DNA from 3 places in the Streptomyces sp. NPDC096013 genome. Region 3 is predicted to be linked to each of the others. Evidence: predicted binding sites of a transcription regulator. Region 3 holds the regulator's gene; each other region holds the start of a gene.
The links. Region 3 encodes HrcA, which represses chaperone genes, less so after heat shock. Its sites were predicted from a motif close to TTNGCACTCNGNNNNNCNGAGTGCNAA; they were not measured.

Region 1 (6,988 bases), on a different contig from region 3:
ATGGCGGACGGCCCGGCCCCGGCCCTGGCCCTCGTCGACACCCTCGCCTCCGAACCGGCCCTGCGCGACTACCACTTGCTCCCGAGCGTCCGCGGCGACCTGCTCCTCCGCCTCGGCCGTACGACGGAGGCGAAGGCCGAGTTCGAACGCGCGGCCTCGCTGGCCCGCAACGAACGCGAGCGGCAACTCCTGCTGCGCCGGGCCGGGGAGGCGTCGTAGCGCGAGCGTGTGGGCGTGTGACGGGGGGTCAGGCGGGGTGCCCGATCAACATCGTGGGCGCCCCCGCGACCCGAGTGAGGAACACGGTCGCGGAGTTGGGCCCCTGAGGCTTCACCTTCCGGCGGAGTTCCTCCGGCTCGACGGCCGATCCCCGCTTCTTCACGGTGAGGACGCCCACCTCCCGCTCCCGCAGCAGCGCCTTCAACTTCTTGACGCCGAAGGGGAGTTGATCGGTGATCTCGTAGGCGGAGGCGTACGCGGTGGGCCGTAGCCCGTCCGCCGTCACATACGCGATGGTCTCGTCGACGAGCCCGCCCCCGACCTCCTCCGCGACCTCGGCCACGAGGTGGGCGCGGATGACGGCGCCGTCGGGTTCGTACAAGTACCGGCCCACGGGGCGGACTTCGGGGTCGGGCAGGCCCCGGCCGTGCAGAACTCGCGGGCCGGGGAGGAGAGTCGCGCGCACGGCGCCCGGCCGTACCCCGGTCCCGAACCACAGCACCGCCTCCTTCACGTCACCCCCGTCCGAGATCCACTCCGCCTCGGCCGTCGCCGGGATCGCCTCGTGCGGCACCCCGGGGGCGATCTTCAGTGCGGCGAGCGGGGCGGTCGTAGCGGCGTCGACGGCCCAGGACAGCGGGGGCGAGTACGCCTCGGGGTCGAAGACGCGGCCGCGGCCGCCGCGTCGTGCGGGGTCGACGAAGACGGCGTCGTACCCGGACGTGTCGACGTCCGTCACATCCGCCTCCCGTACCTCGATCAGGTCGGCCAGGCCCAGGGCCTCGGCGTTGGCGCGGGCGACGGCGACCGTCAGCGGGTCGCGGTCCACGGCCAAAACCCGCACCCCCGCCCGGGCCAGCGCGATCGCGTCGCCGCCGATGCCGCAGCAGAGGTCGGCGACGGAGGTGACGCCGAGGGCCTGGAGGCGGCCGGCGCGGTAGGAGGCGACGGTGGTGCGGGTGGACTGTTCGAAGCCGTTCGGGGTGAAGAACATCCGGTCGGCGTCCTCGGGCGTGAACTTCGCCGCCGCCGCGCGCTGCCGCAGCCGGGCCTGGCCGAGGGCCGCCGAGACGAGGTCGGCGGGGTGGTCGCGGCGCAGCCGGGTGGCGACGGCGAGTTCCTTGGCCGGGTCGGTGCCGCGGACCTCGTCGAGGAGGGCGCGGCCCTCGGGGGTGAGCAGGGCGGCGAAGGCGAGTACGGGGTCGTTCACCGGGACATTGTGGGCCAGTCGGTGGACGGTGTGCCTCCGGTGGTGGTGTCCCGGCGGTGTCGGCGCGGGATCGGGGCCGGGGCCTGAAAAGATCCGGCCCCATGCGAGTAGTCGTACAAAATGACATCAATCGGGCGCGTGGGAGCCGGGCGCACGCGAATCCGCGCCGGAGGGCGGGCGCCCGTGGCGCGCTCGCCGCTCTCGCGCTCGCGGCCCTCGTCTCCGGCTGCGGCCAGTCCGGCTCCGGAGCGGCGGTCCACCCGGCACAGGGCGCACCGCCCCTGCACGCGCCCCCGGCCCGCGCGCTGGACTCCTACGCCACGAAGCTGCGCGCCGAGTACGCGGCCCGGGTGGCCGCCACGAAGCGCTGGGGGCTGGCGAAGGTGCCGCTCACGGCCCCGCCGGCGCCCGCGCGGAAGCCGGAGATCACCGCGCGCGCGGGCTTCGAGGTGGACGACCAGGAGGAGCTGAACCTCCCGCCGGTCTTCACCACGATCCCGACCAAGAAGAAGATCGTGTTCCTCACTATCGACGACGGCGAGAACAAGGACCCCGCGTTCCTGCGGATGATGAGCGACCTGAAGATCCCGTACACCGCCTTCCTCAGCAACTACCTGGTGGAGGACGACTACGGCTACTTCCGGAAGATGCAGGCCCAGGGGCACACGGTCAACAACCACACCCTCACGCACCCGTACCTGCCGGGCCTGTCCTACGCCGAGCAGAAGCGCGAGATCTGCGGCATGCAGGACATCATGAAGAAGCAGTTCGGCAAGGCCCCGACCGTGTTCCGGCCGCCGTACGGGAACTACAACCACGACACCCTCGTCGCCGCGAAGTCCTGCGGCATCAAGTACGCCCCGATCTGGGACGAGGAGGTCTTCGTCGACCACTGGGAGTACCGCGAGGACGACCGGTCCCTGCATCCCGGCGACATCGTCCTGACGCACTTCCGGGGCCGCGAGGACTGGAAGGGCACCATGGTCGACGACATGCGCCGCTTCCTCGGCAAGGTCACGGCCGAGGGATACGCGGTGGCCCGCCTGGAGGACTACCTGTGAGACTCGCGACACTACGGACGCCGGTGACCGTCGTGTTGGCGGCCACCCTCCTCACCGGCTGCGCGCAGTCCGTCGACCCCATCGAACGGCTCGGCAAGAAGGCCGCCCAGCGCGTGCACCAGCACGGCCCGACCCACGAACAGCCGTACCGCCACTGGGGTCTGACCGCCCCGCTGCCCCCCGCCCCGACCCCGTCCCCCCGGCCCGCCGCACGCTCGGCGGGCCCGGGACTCCCCCCGGTCGTGGACCACGTCCGCACCCGCGACCGGGTCGTCTTCCTGACCTACGACCACGACACGCGCGCCCGCCGGGACCCGAGGTTCACCGCCCTGATCCGCGAACTGCGCCTCCCGGTCACGGAGTTCCGCACACCCCCGAAGCCCGCCCGCTTCACCGGCCTGCCCTACGCCGCCCAGCGCACCGAGATCTGCGGCCACCGCCCCGGCTCCCGCCTGCTCCGGCCCCCGGAGGGCACGTACGACACGACGACCCGCCGCGCCGCGGCCGACTGCGGTATCTCCGCCCTCGTCCTCTGGCGCGCCTCCACGACGACCGGCACCCTCACCTACGCCCGGGGCGACCACCGCCTCACCCCCGGAGACATCGTCCGGATCACCCCGACCGGCACGACCGCCCGCCTCCTCCGGGGCATCCAGGAGCGGGGCCTGACGGTGGGCCGCCTGGAGGACTATCTCTAGGGCCGTCCTTCGGCGCCGATCGGCACTCCCCTGGGCACCGATCGGCCCTCCCATGGGCACCGGTCCGCCCTCCCATGGGCACCGGTCGCCACTGTCAGCCCGTCCGGCGTTTGAGGACGAGGCCGTCCAGGCCGAAGGGGGGGTCTGGGGGCGCAGCCCCCAGGGACGGCGGCATCAAGTACGGGCCCGCCTCACGGCTCAGGGCGACGAGAAAATCCGGTGCGGCGCCGCGGGCATTGGCACTCCGCTTGACCGAGTGCTAATCGCAGTCATAGTCTCAGGTCTGGCACTCCCCACTGGAGAGTGCCAACAGCGACGGGCAGGTCCGGCACCCGCGACGACGGATCGACCTGGTCGCCACCTCAGACAGTTAACCCCGTGAGATCTCCGAAGGGGGAGGTCGGATCGTGACGACCGCCAGCTCCAAGGTTGCCATCAAGCCGCTCGAGGACCGCATTGTGGTCCAGCCGCTCGACGCCGAGCAGACCACGGCCTCTGGCCTGGTCATCCCGGACACCGCGAAGGAGAAGCCCCAGGAGGGCGTCGTCCTCGCCGTGGGCCCGGGTCGCTTCGAGAACGGCGAGCGCCTGCCGCTCGACGTGAAGACCGGCGACATCGTGCTGTACAGCAAGTACGGCGGCACCGAGGTGAAGTACAGCGGCGAGGAGTACCTCGTCCTCTCGGCTCGCGACGTGCTCGCGATCATCGAGAAGTAATTCACCACCAGCACATTCTGCTTTTGAGCTGCGCCCCTGGTTCCCGCGACCTTATGAAGCCGGGCGTCGGGGGCGCAGTTCGTTTCACCCACGTTTTCCGAGAGGGCTGAACCGCTCCCATGGCGAAGATCCTGAAGTTCGACGAGGACGCCCGTCGCGCCCTCGAGCGCGGCGTCAACAAGCTTGCCGACACGGTCAAGGTGACGATCGGCCCCAAGGGCCGCAACGTCGTCATCGACAAGAAGTTCGGCGCCCCCACCATCACCAACGACGGTGTCACCATCGCCCGCGAGGTCGAGATCGAGGACCCGTACGAGAACCTCGGTGCCCAGCTGGTGAAGGAGGTGGCGACCAAGACCAACGACATCGCGGGTGACGGCACCACCACCGCCACCGTGCTCGCCCAGGCGCTCGTGCGCGAGGGCCTGCGCAACGTCGCCGCGGGTGCCTCCCCGGCCGCCTTGAAGAAGGGCATCGACGCCGCCGTCAAGGCCGTCTCCGACGAGCTGCTCTCCACCGCGCGGCCGATCGACGACAAGGCCGACATCGCGGCCGTCGCCGGTCTGTCCGCCCAGGACAGCCAGGTCGGCGAGCTCATCGCCGAGGCGATGGACAAGGTCGGCAAGGACGGTGTCATCACCGTCGAGGAGTCCAACACCTTCGGTCTGGAGCTGGACTTCACCGAGGGCATGGCCTTCGACAAGGGCTACCTGTCGCCGTACTTCGTGACGGACCAGGAGCGCATGGAAGCGGTCCTCGAGGACCCGTACATCCTCATCCACCAGGGCAAGATCAGCTCCATCCAGGACCTTCTGCCGCTGCTGGAGAAGGTCATCCAGGCCAACGCCTCCAAGCCGCTGCTGATCATCGCCGAGGACGTCGAGGGCGAGGCCCTGTCGACCCTGGTCGTGAACAAGATCCGCGGCACGTTCAACGCCGTCGCGGTCAAGGCCCCCGGCTTCGGCGACCGCCGCAAGGCGATGCTCGGCGACCTCGCCACCCTCACCGGCGGTCAGGTCATCGCCGAGGAGGTCGGCCTCAAGCTCGACCAGGTCGGCCTGGACGTGCTGGGCTCCGCCCGTCGGGTGACCGTCACCAAGGACGACACGACCGTCGTCGACGGTGCCGGTGACGCCTCCGAGGTCGCGGGCCGCGTCAACCAGATCAAGGCCGAGATCGAGAACACCGACTCCGACTGGGACCGCGAGAAGCTCCAGGAGCGCCTCGCGAAGCTGGCCGGCGGCGTGTGCGTGATCAAGGTCGGCGCCGCCACCGAGGTGGAGCTGAAGGAGAAGAAGCACCGTCTGGAGGACGCCATCTCCGCGACCCGCGCCGCGGTCGAGGAGGGCATCGTCTCCGGTGGTGGCTCCGCCCTGGTGCACGCCGCCAAGGTGCTGGACGGCAACCTCGACAAGACCGGCGACGAGGCCACGGGTGTCGCGGTCGTGCGCCGCGCGGTCGTCGAGCCGCTGCGCTGGATCGCCGAGAACGCCGGCCTGGAGGGCTACGTCATCACCTCCAAGGTCGCCGAGCTGGAGCCGGGTCAGGGCTTCAACGCCGCGACCGGCGAGTACGGCGACCTGGTCAAGGCCGGCGTCATCGACCCGGTCAAGGTCACCCGCTCGGCCCTGGAGAACGCCGCCTCCATCGCCTCCCTCCTCCTCACGACCGAGACCCTGGTCGTCGAGAAGAAGGAAGAGGAGGAGCCGGCCGCCGCTGGTCACAGCCACGGCCACTCCCACTGACGCCAGTCGGTGAACCCGTAGTACGTACGTCGAAGGCCCGGCGCCCCTCTGGGGGAGCCGGGCCTTCGCGCGTCACCGGAGCTTCCGTCGCCTTCGTGGTCTCCGCGGTCTCCGTGGTCGTCGTGGTCGTCGTAGAGGCCGCCGTCATCGAGGCGGCTGCTGTCACCGCGGCCCGTACTTCCGCCCGGTCTTCGACGTGATCCCGCCCAGCACCGCCTGCGGGGTGACCTTCACCAGGCCCATCAGCGCCTTGTAGCGCGGGTCCGGGATGGACAGCGACTTGCCGCGCGCCAGATCCGCGAGCGCCGCCGCGACCAGCTTGTCCGCGTCCAGCCACATCCAGTTCGGGATGTTGTCCGTGCCCATCCCGGCCCGCTCATGGAACTCGGTCCGCACGAAGCCGGGCGCCAGCGCCATCAGCCGTACGCCCGTACCCGCCAGGTCCTTGGCCGCGCCCTGCGTGAACTGCACGACCCACGCCTTCGACGCGCCGTACGTCCCGCGCGGCACGAAGGCCGCCACCGACGCCACGTTGACCACCCCGCCGCGCCCGCGCTCCCGCATCGCCCCGGTCGCCGCGCTGGTCAGCCGCAGCACCGCCTCGCAGTGCACCTTGAGCATCTTCAGCTCGTCGGCCATCGGTACGTCGAGATAACGGCCCTTGTTGCCGAAGCCCGCGTTGTTGACCAGCAGGTCGACGGGGTTCTTGCGGTCGGCGAGGCGGGCGGCCACCGCCTCGATGCCCTCGTCGGTGGCGAGGTCGGCGGTGAGCACCTCCGCCTCGATGCCGTGCCGGTCGTGCAGTTCGGTCGCCTGCTCCCCGAGCCGGGCGGTGTTTCGCGCCACCAGCACGAGGTTGTGTCCGTCCGCCGCGAGCCGCCGCGCGAACGCGGCACCGATCCCCGCGGTCGATCCCGTAATCAATGCCGTTGTCATGGCGCAAGATTAGTGACCCCGGGCCGACCGGTCAGATCTCTGCACACGCCCTCCCGATCCGTGACGAACACGTGTCGAACAATGTGTCGAACACGCCGTGACGGCAGGTCAGGCGGGGTGCTCCGCGACATACTTCCGGGCCTGGGCGAGACACTCCGGATGCAGCGCCTCGCCCGCCGGAAGCAGCCGCGGCAACAGCTCCCGCTCGGTCGTCACGGCCCGGAACTGAAGGGCCACCGTCACCTCGTGAGCGGGCCGGTGCACGATCTCGATCGCGTCGCCCGCCCGGATCTCACCGGGTTCGATCACCCGCAGGTAGGCCCCCGGGGCACCCTTCACGGTGAACCGTTTCACCCATCCCCGTTCGCCCAGATGGTCCTGGAACGTACGGCACGGGATGCGC
Region 2 (6,988 bases), on a different contig from region 3:
ACGTCGTCGCTCTGCCCGGCCGAGTCGTGGCCGACGTAGGTGCCCTCGGTGACGATGAGGCCGACGCCGGCGCCCGCGCGGCGGGAGTAGTACGACACCACGTCATCGCCGGGGATGCCGCCCGGCGAGAACTGCCGGGTCATCGGCGCCATCACGATCCGGTTAGGGACGGTCAGGCCGTTGAGGGTGATCGGACGGCCGAGGAGGTCGGCGGCTCGGGAGGCGGGGGCGGTCGTAGACACGTGTGGGGGCTCCTCGTAACTGCTGGGTACCAGTCGGTATGTGCGTATGCATTGATCATGCGTCAACGACAACCTCCCGGCCAAGCCCCTCATTCCGTCCGCCCGGCACCAGGCCCTGTGATCCCGGCCACGGCGACCCCGAAGGCATCGGGCCGGAACGCACCGGACCCGGACATGCCCGAGGGCGGTACCCCCTGTCGGAACAGGAAGTACCGCCCTCGGTAAGACCGTTGATCAACCAGAGGTCGATCAGAAGTCCATGTCACCGCCCGGCATGCCGCCACCGGCACCCGCGCCGGCACCGGCCTTCTCGGGCTTGTCGGCGATGACGGCCTCGGTGGTGAGGAAGAGCGCGGCGATGGACGCGGCGTTCTGCAGGGCAGAGCGCGTGACCTTCGCCGGGTCGATGATGCCCTCGGCGATCATGTCCACGTACTCACCGGACGCGGCGTTGAGGCCGTGACCGATGGGCAGGTTGCGGACCTTCTCGACGACGACTCCGCCTTCGAGGCCACCGTTGACGGCGATCTGCTTCAGCGGGGCCTCGAGGGCCAGCTTCACGATCGCGGCGCCCGTGGCCTCGTCACCTTCGAGCTCGAGCTTCTCGAAGACGTGGCCCGCCTGGATGAGCGCGACGCCGCCACCGGCGACGATGCCCTCCTCGACGGCCGCCTTCGCGTTGCGAACGGCGTCCTCGATGCGGTGCTTGCGCTCCTTGAGCTCGACCTCGGTGGCCGCGCCCGCCTTGATGACGGCGACGCCGCCGGCGAGCTTGGCGAGGCGCTCCTGGAGCTTCTCGCGGTCGTAGTCCGAGTCGCTGTTCTCGATCTCGGCGCGGATCTGGTTGACGCGACCGGCCACCTGGTCCGCCGAGCCCGAGCCGTCGACGATCGTCGTCTCGTCCTTGGTGATGACGACCTTGCGGGCGCGGCCGAGGAGGTCCACGGTCGCGTTCTCCAGCTTGAGGCCGACCTCCTCGGAGATGACCTCGCCGCCCGTGAGGATGGCGATGTCGCCGAGCATGGCCTTGCGGCGGTCGCCGAAGCCCGGAGCCTTGACGGCGACGGACTTGAAGGTGCCGCGGATCTTGTTGACGACCAGCGTGGACAGGGCCTCGCCCTCGACGTCCTCGGCGATGATCAGCAGCGGCTTGCCCGACTGCATGACCTTCTCCAGGAGCGGGAGCAGGTCCTTGACGTTGGCGATCTTCGAGTTGGCGATCAGGATGTACGGGTCGTCGAGGACGGCCTCCATACGCTCCATGTCGGTGGCGAAGTACGCCGAGATGTAGCCCTTGTCGAAGCGCATACCCTCGGTGAGCTCAAGCTCGAGCCCGAAGGTCTGGGACTCCTCGACGGTGATGACGCCTTCCTTGCCGACCTTGTCCATCGCCTCGGCGATGAGCTCGCCGATCTGGGTGTCGGCGGCGGAGATGGAGGCCGTGGAAGCGATCTGCTCCTTGGTCTCCACGTCCTTGGCCTGCTCCAGCAGGGCACCGGAGACGGCCTCGACGGCCTTCTCGATACCGCGCTTGAGGGCCATCGGGTTGGCGCCCGCGGCTACGTTGCGCAGACCCTCCTTGACGAGGGCCTGGGCGAGGACGGTCGCGGTGGTCGTACCGTCACCGGCGACGTCGTCCGTCTTCTTGGCGACTTCCTTGACCAGTTCGGCGCCGATCTTCTCGTACGGGTCCTCGAGCTCGATCTCCTTGGCGATGGAAACACCATCGTTGGTGATCGTGGGGGCGCCCCACTTCTTCTCGAGGACGACGTTGCGGCCCTTGGGGCCAAGGGTGACCTTGACGGCGTCGGCGAGCTGGTTCATCCCGCGCTCGAGACCGCGCCGTGCCTCCTCGTCGAACGCGATGATCTTGGCCATGTGAAGTGGTCCTCCCGGACTGGGGTGGATTGCTCCGGACCGCGCTGGCGCCCGCGACGGACGGCCTGCCTGCCCCGTGGTTCCTTGCACCACCTGGCCTGCGGGCCTCACCGACCCGGTCCTTCGTTATCACTCTCACCTTCAGAGTGCTAACGCCAATGATTAGCACTCGGCATGCCCGAGTGCAAGGCGCGCTCGCGAAGCGGGCTCCCCCAGGGGTGGCGGCCGGGCATGCCGAAGGGCCCGTACCCCAGGAGGTGACCCCCCAGGAGTACGAGCCCTTCGGTGAGGAACGAAGAACGTCGCTGCTGTTCGTCGGCGCGTGCTTCAGCCGGTCGCGAGCCGGACCATGTCCGCCTGCGGCCCCTTCTGACCCTGCGAGATCTCGAAATCGACCCGCTGACCCTCTTCCAGGGTGCGGTAGCCGTCCATCTGAATCGCGCTGTAGTGGACGAAAACATCCGCACCACCGTCGACCGCGATGAAGCCGTACCCCTTCTCCGCGTTGAACCATTTGACGGTGCCCTGAGCCATGCCTAACTCCCCTATTACTGGCCCTTGCACGGACCCGCACTTCGCGGATCCGGGTCAGACCTCACCCCCCACAGGATTGGGGGCGTGCGCCGGAACGCGTCGACCGCGGCCGAATGTATCCGTCCAACTGCCGTCTGCAACAGGTCAATCAGACGAGAATTCCGGGCAGGACCGGTCGGGAATTTACGGAGAATTCGTCCGACTTCAGGGCAAGTCGGGCCCGATAAAGGGAACATAAGGCGCAAAAGACCTGCACACTTTGGCTACTTCTCATCGCACGCGGAGCCAGTACTCATATGCGTTCGGCATGCGGAGTGGAGCGGGTTCCCCAACTGTACCGTGCTCAACCATAGAGAATTGCCCCCTCCGCTTCTCTCACGGAGGAGGCAATTGGATGAACTCTCGGTAATCTGCGTTACCCAGGGTAACGATCAGCCTCCGGCAACCGCCGGAATGATCGACACCCCGGCCCCGTCCGGAGTGGCCGTCTCCAGCCCCTGCTCGAACCGCACGTCGTCGTCATTGACGTACACGTTGACGAACCGGCGCAGCTTGCCCTGGTCGTCCAGCACGCGGGCGGAGATACCGGTGTGGTTCTTCTCCAGGTCGCTGATGACCTCGGCGAGGGTGCCGCCTTCGGCGGTGACTTCGGCCTGCCCGCCGGTGTAGGTGCGCAGGATGGTGGGGATGCGGACACTGACGCTCATGCTGATGACCTCCGGTCGGGTACGACTCATGGCTGTGGGGGGCGCGAGGAAGAACGACGCTACGACGCGAGCCCAGCTTCCCTGAACGAGTCGAGGTTCGGTCGGATGGTCGCGGTGAGCCCCGTACCGGCTACCGCGTCCAGCGTCTTGAGCCCGTCACCCGTGTTGAGGACCACCGTGGTGAGCGTCGGGTCCAGCAGCCCGCTCTCGATCAGCTTCTTCGCCACACCCACCGTGACACCGCCGGCGGTCTCCGCGAAGATCCCCTCGGTCCGCGCGAGCAGCTTGATCGCGTCGACGACCTGCTCGTCGTTGACGTCCTCGACCGCCCCGCCGGTCCGCCGGGCGATGTCCAGTACGTAGGGACCGTCCGCGGGGTTCCCGATCGCCAGCGACTTGGCGATCGTGTTCGGCTTCTGCGGCCGTACGACGTCGTGCCCGGCCTTGTAGGCGACGGACACCGGCGAGCAGCCCTCGGCCTGGGCGCCGAAGATCTTGTACGGCTTGTCCTCGACGAGCCCGAGCTTGATCAGCTCCTGGAGCCCCTTGTCGATCTTCGTGAGCTGCGAGCCGGAGGCGATGGGAACCACGAGCTGGTCCGGGATCTGCCACCCCAGCTGCTCGCAGATCTCGTACGCGAGGGTCTTGGAGCCCTCCGCGTAGTACGGGCGCAGGTTGACGTTGACGAAGCCCCAGCCCTCGCCGGCCGGGTCGCCGATCAGCTCGGAGCAGAAGCGGTTGACCTCGTCGTAGTTGCCCTCGATGCCGACCAGCTCGCCGCCGTAGATCGCGGCCATGACGATCTTGCCCTGCTCCAGGTCGTGCGGGATGAACACGCAGGAGCGGAAGCCGGCCCGGGCGGCGGCGGCGCCGACGGCACCGGCGAGGTTGCCGGTGGAGGAGCAGGAGAGGGTGGTGAAGCCGAAGGCGCGGGCGGCCTCGATGGCCTGGGCCACGACGCGGTCCTTGAAGGAGTGCGTCGGGTTGCCGGAGTCGTCCTTGACGAACAACTTGCCCGCGTCGACGCCCAGTTCACGGGCGAGGTTGTCGGCCTTGACGAGCTTGGTCCAGCCGGGGTTGATGTTCGGCTTGTCGGCCACGTCGGCGGGGACGGGCAGCAGGGGCGCGTACCGCCAGATGTTCGCGGGGCCCGCCTCGATGCGCTTGCGGAGCTCTTCGGTGTCGTAGGCCGAGAAGTCGTAGGCGATCTCCAGCGGGCCGAAACACTCCTCGCAGGCGAAGACCGGGCCGAGCGGGACGCGGTGGCCGCACTCGCGGCAGGAGAGCGCGGTGGCGGGGCCGAGATCGACGGTGTTCGCGGAGGTCGTGTCCGGGTTCGCGGGGTTCGTGGTGCTTGCGACAGTCTGCGCAGCCATGGAGGGGAGGCCCTTTCTCCTCATCTTCCTCACGACGCATCTCGCCGTGAGACGGATTTGGCACCTTCCCGAGCCGGGAGCCTCACCACGTCAGCGCGCAGCTGAGTGCCAAGACCGGCTGGAGGGTTGCCGGGGCTTCATCGGGCCGTATCCCTCTGCCCCTCTGGATGAGCGGTATTCGATTGTGTACGCCGACGGCCCCCGACATGCGATGGTCATCAGCGTTGTTCAAGACTGTAACCGAAGGCCAGGACAGTTGAAGAGAGCCGTCCGAACCGCGAGACGGATCACACACACCGTGTGACCCGCTCCCGCCGAGAGAACGTAGAGGAGCCGCGCAACGTGCTGAAAGATGTCGAGCACTGGCTGAGCACTCGCTCCTGGTCCCTGACGGACCGGCCGCTGCACAAGATCCTGGCCGCCAAACACCGCACGGGGCAGTCGGTCTCCGTGGTGCTGCCCGCGCTGAACGAGGAGGCGACGGTCGGCGAGATCGTCGCGATCATCCGTCACGACCTCATGCAGCAGGTCCCCCTCGTCGACGAGATCGTCGTCGTCGACTCCGGGTCCACCGACCGCACCTCCGAGGTGGCCGCCGCGGCGGGCGCCCGGGTCGTGCACCGTGACGACATCCTGCCCCGCATCCCCGCCGTGCCCGGCAAGGGCGAGGTGCTGTGGCGCTCGCTGCTGGTGACGAGCGGTGACATCGTCGCGTTCGTCGACGCGGACCTGAAGGAGTTCTCCTCGGACTTCGTCACCGGGATCGTGGGCCCGCTGCTCACCGACCCCGGCGTGGACCTCGTCAAGGCGATGTACGACCGCCCGCTCGGCACCGAGTCGCATGCGACCGCTTCCGGCAGGACGGCCGCGCAGGGCGGCCGCGTCACCGAGCTGATGGCCCGCCCGCTGCTGAACATGCACTGGCCGCAGCTGGCCGGTTTCGTGCAGCCGCTCGGCGGCGAGTACGCGGCCCGCCGCTCGCTGCTCGAACAGCTGCCGTTCCCGGTCGGGTACGGCGTCGAACTGGGCATGCTGGTCGACGCGTTGCACCTGGTGGGTCTCGACGCCCTCGCCCAGGTCGATGTCGGCGTCCGCAAGCACCGGCACCAGGACGGGCATGCCCTGGGCCGGATGGCCGCGCAGATCTACCGCACAGCCCAGCTGCGGCTGGCCCGCGGCCACCTCATCCGGCCGGTCCTGACCCAGTTCGAGCGGGGTCCGGACGGCTTCGAGCCGCGCACCTACTCCGTCGACCTGGAGGAGCGGCCGCCGATGGTGGACATCACCGAATACCAGTCCCGCAAGGTCGCATAAGCGGCGCAGACGGTCACGGACGGTCGTATACGGACTCATACGGTCCGCAGACGGCCGTCCGTACGTTTGAGCGTTTCCGGGCCGGGCTAGGTTGTGGCGTATGGCTTCCACGGCTTCCACCACAGCTTCCACTTCTGCGGCCTCCACGCCCCCTCGCGGTGCTGCTCAGGTGCTCGTCGCGTCCAATCGCGGTCCCGTCTCGTACGAGGTGGGCGACGACGGTTCGCTCCGCGCCAGACGCGGTGGCGGCGGGCTGGTGTCCGGACTCTCGGCCATCGGGCCCGACGCCGACGCGCTGTGGGTGTGCTCGGCGCTCTCCGACGGCGACCGCGAGGCGGTGCGGCGCGGAGTCGGCGAGGACGGCGTACGGATGCTGGACATCCCGGCCGACGTGCACACCGACGCCTACAACGGCATCGCCAACTCCGTGCTGTGGTTCGTCCACCACATGCTGTACCAGACCCCGCTGGAGCCGGTCTTCGACGCGGAGTTCCGGCGCCAGTGGGCGTCGTACGAGGCGTACAACCGGGCGTTCGCGGAGGCGCTGGCCCAGGAGGCGGCCGAGGGCGCGGTCGCGATCGTGCAGGACTACCACCTGTGCCTGGTCCCCGGGATGCTGCGCGAGCTCCGCCCCGACCTGCGCATCGGCCATTTCTCGCACACGCCGTGGGCGCCGGCCGACTACTTCCGGATGCTGCCGGACGACATCCGGGAGCAACTGCTGACGGGCATGCTCGGCGCGGACCGGCTCGGCTTCCTCACCCACCGCTGGGCGGACGCGTTCACGGCCTGCTGTACGGAGTTCGCCGGAGGCGTCGGGGACACCCGGATCGGTGTCCACGGTCTGGGCGCCGACGCCGACTTCCTGCGGGCCCGCTCGCACGAGGCGGACGTGGAGGAGCGGATCACCGCCCTCCGGGAGGAGATCGGCGCGGGC
Region 3 (6,988 bases):
CTCGGCGACGACCCCCGCCAGGTCCGCACGGTCTTCGTCGGCGGCGGTACGCCCACGCTGCTGGCGGCGGGCGATCTCGTACGGATGCTGGGCGCGATCAGGGACGAGTTCGGCCTGGCCCCGGACGCCGAGATCACCACGGAGGCGAACCCGGAGTCGGTGGACCCCGCCTACCTCGCGGCCCTCCGCGGCGGCGGCTTCAACCGCGTCTCCTTCGGCATGCAGAGCGCGAAACAGCATGTACTGAAGGTGCTGGACCGCACCCACACCCCCGGCCGCCCCGAGGCCTGCGTCGCGGAGGCCCGCGCGGCCGGCTTCGACCACGTCAATCTCGACCTGATCTACGGCACCCCGGGCGAGACCGACGACGACTGGCGCGCCTCGCTCGACTCCGCCCTCGGCGCGGGCCCCGACCACATCAGCGCGTACGCCCTGATCGTCGAGGAGGGCACGCAACTGGCCCGCCGCATCCGCCGGGGCGAGGTCCCGATGACGGACGACGACGTGCACGCCGACCGCTATCTGATCGCCGACGAGGTGATGTCGGCGGCGGGCTTCGACTGGTACGAGGTCTCGAACTGGGCGACGTCGAATTCCGGCCGTTGTCTCCACAACGAGCTGTACTGGCGCGGCGCCGACTGGTGGGGCGCGGGCCCCGGAGCCCACTCGCACGTGGGCGGCGTCCGCTGGTGGAACGTCAAGCACCCCGGCGCCTACGCGGCGGCCCTCGCCTCCGGCCGCTCCCCGGGCGCGGGCCGCGAGATCCTCACCGAGGAGGACCGCCGGGTGGAACGCATCCTCCTGGAACTGCGCCTCCGCGAGGGCGCCCCCCTGACCCTCCTCCACGAGACCGGCCTCCAGGCCTCCCGCCGAGCCCTCACGGACGGCCTCCTGCAACAGCAGCCCTACGACGAGGGCCGCGCCGTACTCACCCTCCGGGGGAGGCTGCTGGCGGACGCGGTGGTGCGGGACCTGGTGGACTGACCGGCCCGACCCCCGCGATCACGGGGACGCCGAACCGCTCGGCCGGGTCGACGAGTTGATCGACGGAAGACCTCCGTGTCGGCAGAGAACGCCATCCACCAGATCCCGCCCGGCCACCGCGCGGAGAAGCCTCAGGGCGCGGTCACGTGGTCGATCAGTTCCTCGACCCGGCCGAGCAGTTCCGGCTCCAGGTCCTTGTACGACTCCACCTTGGCCAGAATCGCCTGCCACACCGCACCGGTGTTTTCCGGCCAGCCCAGTGCCCGGCAGACGCCCTTCTTCCAGTCCTGGCCGTGGGGGACGCGGGGCCAGGCGGCGATGCCCACGGAGGACGGTTTCACGGCCTCCCAGATGTCGATGTACGGGTGGCCGACGACCAACGCGTGCTCGCTCGTCACCCACTGGGCGATGCGCCACTCCTTGGTGCCCGGCACCAGGTGGTCCACCAGGATGCCCAGGCGCGCGTCCGGGCCGGGGGCGAACTCGTCCACGATCGACGGGAGGTCGTCGACGCCCTCCAGGTACTCGACCACCACGCCCTCGATGCGCAGGTCGTCGCCCCACACGCGCTCGACCAGCTCGGCGTCGTGCCGGCCCTCCACGTAGATCCGCCCGGCGCGGGCCACACGCGCGCGTGCACCGGGGACGGCGACCGAACCGGAAGCCGTACGGGTGGGCCGCAGGGGACTCGACACGGGCCTGACCAGGGTGACGACGCGGCCCTCCAGGAGGAAGCCGCGCGGTTCCATCGGGAACACCCGGTGCTTGCCGAAGCGGTCCTCCAGGGTGACCGTGCCGGCCTCGCAGCGGATCACCGCGCCGCAGAAACCGGTGCCCGGCTCCTCGACCACCAGGCCCGCGTCCGCGGGGACCTCGGGGGCCGGCTTGGGCTTCTTCCACGGCGGGGTCAGGTCGGCGGAGTACTGGCGCATTCGGATGACGATAGGAGAACCGGGGCGGCGGCCGTCACGACACGCCGAAACGCGTTGCCAACGCGTCCCGTTGGGCCCGCACGAAGCCCGCGTCCACCACCGCTCCGTGACCGGGCACGTACACCGCGTCCTCCCCGCCCAGGGAGAGGAGTCGGTCGAGGGCCGCGGGCCAGTGGGCCGGTGTGGCGTCGGGGCCCGCCTGGGGTTCGCCGGACTCCTCGACCAGGTCCCCGCAGAACACGACCTTCGGGGAGCCCGGTACGAGGACGGCGAGGTCGTGGCCGGTGTGGCCCGGGCCGACGTTCGCGAGCAGGACCTGCCGATCGCCTCCCAGGGAGAGCGTCCACGCGTCGGAGACCGGATGGTGCGGCCGCACCAGGGCGGCCACCGCCTCGTCGGCCACACGCGCGTGCAGCCCGTTCTCGACGGCGTCCGCGCGCAGCGCCTCCCGTTCGTCCGCCAGTACCCGCTCCACGCCCGCCGCGCCGTACACCTCCGCGTCCGCGAACGCCGCCGCCCCGAAGACGTGGTCGAAATGCGGGTGGGTGAGCGCGAGATGGGTCACAGCGCGACCGGCGAGCGCCCGTGCCTCCGTACGCAACCGCGCGCCCTCCGCGAGGCCCGACCCCGCGTCGACCATCAGCACCGCGTCGTCGCCGATCACCAGCCCGACCGTGCAGTCCCAGCCAGGCAGCCGACACCGGCCCACCCCCGCTGCGATCCGCTCCCATCCCAGCTCTTCCCAAGTCACCGTCACACGGCGACGCTAACGGTGAAGGCACCTCACGGCGTGACATCGCAGGACCGGCCTTGCCCGAGGTGTGCCTCACGGCCGTACACTGGCCGGGGAAGGCTGGCACTCACGCGCACAGAGTGCCAGGAAAGGGCGGGCTCGCGACAAGCGGCGACAAAGGCGACCAGAACCGGGAGGTGTGCGCGGATGCTCAGCGAACGCAGACTTCAGGTGCTGCGCGCCATCGTCCAGGACTATGTGGGCACCGAGGAACCGGTCGGCTCCAAGGCGCTCACCGAGCGGCACAGCCTCGGCGTCTCCCCGGCGACCGTGCGCAACGACATGGCCGCCCTGGAGGACGAGGGTTTCATCGCCCAGCCGCACACCAGCGCGGGGCGCATCCCCACCGACAAGGGCTACCGGCTCTTCGTCGACAAGCTCGCCGGCGTCAAGCCGATGACCGGCCCCGAGCGCAAGGCGATCCAGAACTTCCTCGACGGCGCCGTGGACCTCGACGACGTCGTGGGCCGTACGGTCCGGCTGCTCGCGCAGCTCACCCGGCAGGTCGCCGTCGTCCAGTACCCGTCCCTGACCCGCTCGACCGTCCGGCACGTGGAGCTGCTCTCGCTGGCCCCCGCGCGCGTGATGCTCGTGCTGATCACCGACACCGGCCGGGTCGAGCAGCGCATGGTCGACTGCCCGGCGCCGTTCGGCGAGGCCTCGCTCGCGGATCTGCGGGCGCGGCTCAACAGCCGGATCGCGGGGCGCCGCTTCGCGGACGTGCCGCTGCTGGTGCAGGACCTGCCGGAGGCCTTCGAGGCCGAGGACCGCGGCGCGGTGTCGACGGTGCTCTCCACCCTCCTGGAGACCCTCGTCGAGGAGACCGAGGAGCGGCTGATGATCGGCGGCACCGCCAATCTCACCCGCTTCGGACATGATTTTCCCCTCACCATCCGCCCCATCCTGGAAGCCCTGGAGGAGCAGGTCGTCCTCCTCAAGTTGCTTGGTGAGGCGGGGGATTCGGGCATGACCGTACGGATCGGTCATGAGAACGCCTACGAGGGACTCAACTCCACGTCGGTGGTGTCGGTCGGCTACGGTTCGGGCGGCGAGGCAGTCGCCAAGCTAGGCGTGGTCGGACCGACCCGCATGGATTACCCGGGAACGATGGGAGCGGTACGCGCAGTGGCACGGTACGTCGGACAGATCCTGGCGGAGTCCTAAGTGGCCACGGACTACTACGCCGTTCTCGGCGTGCGTCGCGACGCGTCGCAGGATGAGATCAAGAAGGCCTTCCGCCGGCTCGCGCGCGAGCTGCACCCGGACGTGAATCCGGACCCGAAGACCCAGGAGCGGTTCAAGGAGATCAACGCCGCTTACGAGGTGCTCTCGGACCCGCAGAAGAAGCAGGTCTACGACCTCGGCGGCGACCCCCTCTCGCAGGCGGGCGGCGGCGCGGCCGGCGGCTTCGGCGCGGGCGGCTTCGGGAACTTCTCGGACATCATGGACGCGTTCTTCGGCACGGCGTCGCAGCGCGGACCGCGCTCGCGCACCCGTCGCGGCCAGGACGCGATGATCCGGCTGGAGATCGAGCTCGACGAGGCTGCCTTCGGCACCACGAAGGACATCCAGGTCGACACGGCCGTCGTCTGCAACACCTGCAACGGCGAGGGCGCGGCCCCCGGCACCTCCGCGCAGACCTGTGACATGTGTCGCGGTCGCGGTGAGGTCTCGCAGGTGACCCGGTCCTTCCTGGGCCAGGTCATGACGTCCCGCCCCTGCCCCCAGTGCCAGGGCTTCGGCACGGTCGTGCCGACGCCGTGCCCGGAGTGCGCCGGTGACGGCCGCGTCCGCTCGCGGCGCACCCTCACGGTCAAGATCCCGGCGGGTGTGGACAACGGCACGCGGATCCAGCTCGCGGGCGAGGGCGAGGTCGGCCCCGGCGGCGGCCCCGCCGGTGACCTGTACGTCGAGATCCACGAGCTGCCGCACGCGATGTTCCAGCGCCGCGGCGACGACCTGCACTGCACGGTCACGCTCCCGATGACGGCGGCGGCCCTGGGCACGAAGGTGCCGCTGGAGACGCTCGACGGCATGGAGGAGGTCGACATCCGCCCGGGCACCCAGTCCGGCCAGTCGATCCCGCTGCACACCCGGGGCATCACCCACCTGCGCGGCGGCGGCCGGGGTGACCTCATCGTCCACGTCGAGGTCACCACCCCGACCAAGCTGGACGTCGAGCAGGAGCGTCTGCTGCGCGAACTGGCGAAGCTGCGCGGCGAGGAGCGGCCCATGGGGACGTTCCAGCCGGGTCAGCAGGGGCTGTTCTCACGCCTCAAGGACGCCTTCAACGGTCGCTGAGAGGGTCCGGGGGCAGCCGCCCCCGGACCCTCTCCCCGCTCCGGACGGCCTCGCTCCCGGGCGCCCGGTGGGCCGGAAGCACCGGCATGTGCCGGGGCCCAAGGTCGGATTCGGACTTGTTCGGAGGACGTGACAACATGCCGTCATGTCCTCCGCGCTGACCGATCTCTTCCCCCATCCGATCGTGCAGGCCCCGATGGCGGGCGGTGTCTCCGTCCCGCGCCTCGCGGCCGCCGTGGCCGAGGCCGGCGGGCTGGGGTTCCTCGCCGCCGGGTACAAGACAGCCGACGGCATGTACCAGGAGATCAAGCAGCTGCGGAGCCTGACGTCCCGCCCCTTCGGCGTGAACCTCTTCATGCCGCAGCCGGAGTATGCGGACAAGGCCGCCGTCGACGTCTACGCCCACCAGCTCGCCGGTGAGGCCTCGTGGTACGACACGGAGCTGGGCGACCCGGACAGCGGCCGTGAGGACGGCTACGACGCCAAGTTGTCCGTCCTGCTCGACAACCCGGTGCCGGTGGCCTCCTTCCACTTCGGCGTCCCGACGCCCGAGGTGCTGGACTCGCTGCGCCGGGCCGGCACCTTCACCCTCGTCACCGCCACCACCGTCGAGGAGGCCCTCGCCGTGGAGCGGGCCGGTGCCGACGCGGTGATCGCGCAGGGCGTCGAGGCCGGCGGCCACCAGGGCACCCACCGCGACCTCCCGGAGAACGACGGCGCCAGCGTCGGCCTGCTCTCCCTCGTCGCGCAGATCCGCGAGACCGTGAGCCTCCCGATCGTCGCCGCGGGCGGTCTGATGCGCGGCAGCCAGATCGCCGCGGCCCTCGCGGCGGGCGCCGGCGCGGCCCAGCTCGGCACGGCGTTCCTCGCCACCCCCGAGTCCGGCGCCCACGTCCTGCACAAGCAGGCGCTCACCAACCCCCTGTTCACGCGCACCGAGTTGACCCGCGCGTTCTCCGGCCGCCCGGCCCGCGGCCTGGTCAACCGCTTCATGCGTGAACACGGCCCGTACGCCCCGGCCGCGTACCCCGAGATCCACCACCTGACGTCCCCGCTCCGCAAGAAGGCCGCCGCGTCCGGCGACCCGCAGGGCATGGCGCTGTGGGCGGGCCAGGGCCACCGCATGGCCCGCGAGCTGCCGGCGGGTCAGCTGGTCGAGGTCCTGGTCGCCGAACTGGCCTCCGCCCGGACAGCGTTGTCGGCCGGGGGAGACCTCCGATGACGGCGCCGGTGTTCGTGGTCGAGTCCCTGGAGGGTGCGACCCCGGGATCCGTCACCGAGGTGGCCGGGCCCGAGGGACGGCACGCGGTCTCCGTACGGCGGCTCCAGCCCGGCGAGGACGTCGTGCTCACCGACGGACAGGGCCGGGGCGCCTCCGGTGTCGTCCTCAGGGCCGAGGGCAAGGACCGTCTGATCGTCGAACTCCACGCCTTCCCTGTCGAGTCGGAGCCCGCGCCCCGCATCACCGTCGTCCAGGCCCTCCCCAAGGGCGACCGGGGTGAGCTGGCGGTGGAGACGATGACCGAGACCGGCGTCGACGCGATCGTCCCCTGGGCCGCCTCCCGGTGCATCACGCAGTGGAAGGGCGAGAGGGGTCTCAAGGCGCTCGCGAAGTGGCGGGCCACCGCACGGGAGGCCGGCAAGCAGTCCCGCCGGCTGCGCTTCCCCGAGGTCGCGGACGCGGCAACGAGCAAACAGGTTGCGGCACTTCTGGCCAAAGCCGACTTCGCCGCCGTCCTCCACGAGGACCGCGACTACAGCAGCGAGCCCCTCGCCACCGCCGAACTCCCCGCCGAGGGCGAGATCGTGCTGGTCGTGGGCCCCGAAGGGGGCGTCTCCCCCGAGGAGTTGGCGCTCTTCGAGGAGGCGGGCGCGAAGGCCTGCCGCCTCGGGCGTAGCGTGCTGCGTACATCGACGGCCGGGACCGCGGCGACCGCCCTGCTCCTCGGCCGTACCGGACGCTGGTCCTGAACCAGGG

Region 1: groES (co-chaperone GroES) is a predicted target of HrcA. The motif match lies at 3,425-3,451, and genes of this name have one in related genera.
Region 2: groL (chaperonin GroEL) is a predicted target of HrcA. The motif match lies at 2,283-2,309, and genes of this name have one in related genera.

What each region holds. Positions count from the first base shown of each region.
Region 1 is NZ_JBIWGK010000003.1:151,651-158,638, reverse strand. Features, by position in the region: gene ACIRB1_RS12285 (sigma-70 family RNA polymerase sigma factor) at 1-219, shown strand, start outside; gene ACIRB1_RS12280 (methyltransferase domain-containing protein) at 248-1,429, opposite strand; gene ACIRB1_RS12275 (polysaccharide deacetylase family protein) at 1,531-2,490, shown strand; gene ACIRB1_RS12270 (hypothetical protein) at 2,487-3,188, shown strand; gene groES (co-chaperone GroES) at 3,596-3,904, shown strand; gene groL (chaperonin GroEL) at 4,024-5,649, shown strand; gene ACIRB1_RS12255 (SDR family oxidoreductase) at 5,812-6,585, opposite strand; gene ACIRB1_RS12250 (MOSC domain-containing protein) at 6,694-6,988, opposite strand, start outside.
Region 2 is NZ_JBIWGK010000003.1:552,183-559,170, forward strand. Features, by position in the region: gene ACIRB1_RS13965 (NADH:flavin oxidoreductase) at 1-242, opposite strand, end outside; gene groL (chaperonin GroEL) at 492-2,120, opposite strand; gene ACIRB1_RS13975 (cold-shock protein) at 2,448-2,654, opposite strand; gene ACIRB1_RS13980 (MoaD/ThiS family protein) at 3,086-3,361, opposite strand; gene thrC (threonine synthase) at 3,421-4,737, opposite strand; SAM riboswitch class I at 4,755-4,911, opposite strand; gene ACIRB1_RS13990 (glucosyl-3-phosphoglycerate synthase) at 5,080-6,051, shown strand; gene ACIRB1_RS13995 (trehalose-6-phosphate synthase) at 6,221-6,988, shown strand, end outside.
Region 3 is NZ_JBIWGK010000007.1:93,366-100,353, reverse strand. Features, by position in the region: gene hemW (radical SAM family heme chaperone HemW) at 1-984, shown strand, start outside; gene ACIRB1_RS24010 (DUF3097 domain-containing protein) at 1,116-1,916, opposite strand; gene ACIRB1_RS24005 (MBL fold metallo-hydrolase) at 1,951-2,673, opposite strand; gene hrcA (heat-inducible transcriptional repressor HrcA) at 2,857-3,873, shown strand; gene dnaJ (molecular chaperone DnaJ) at 3,874-5,010, shown strand; gene ACIRB1_RS23990 (nitronate monooxygenase) at 5,156-6,232, shown strand; gene ACIRB1_RS23985 (16S rRNA (uracil(1498)-N(3))-methyltransferase) at 6,229-6,981, shown strand.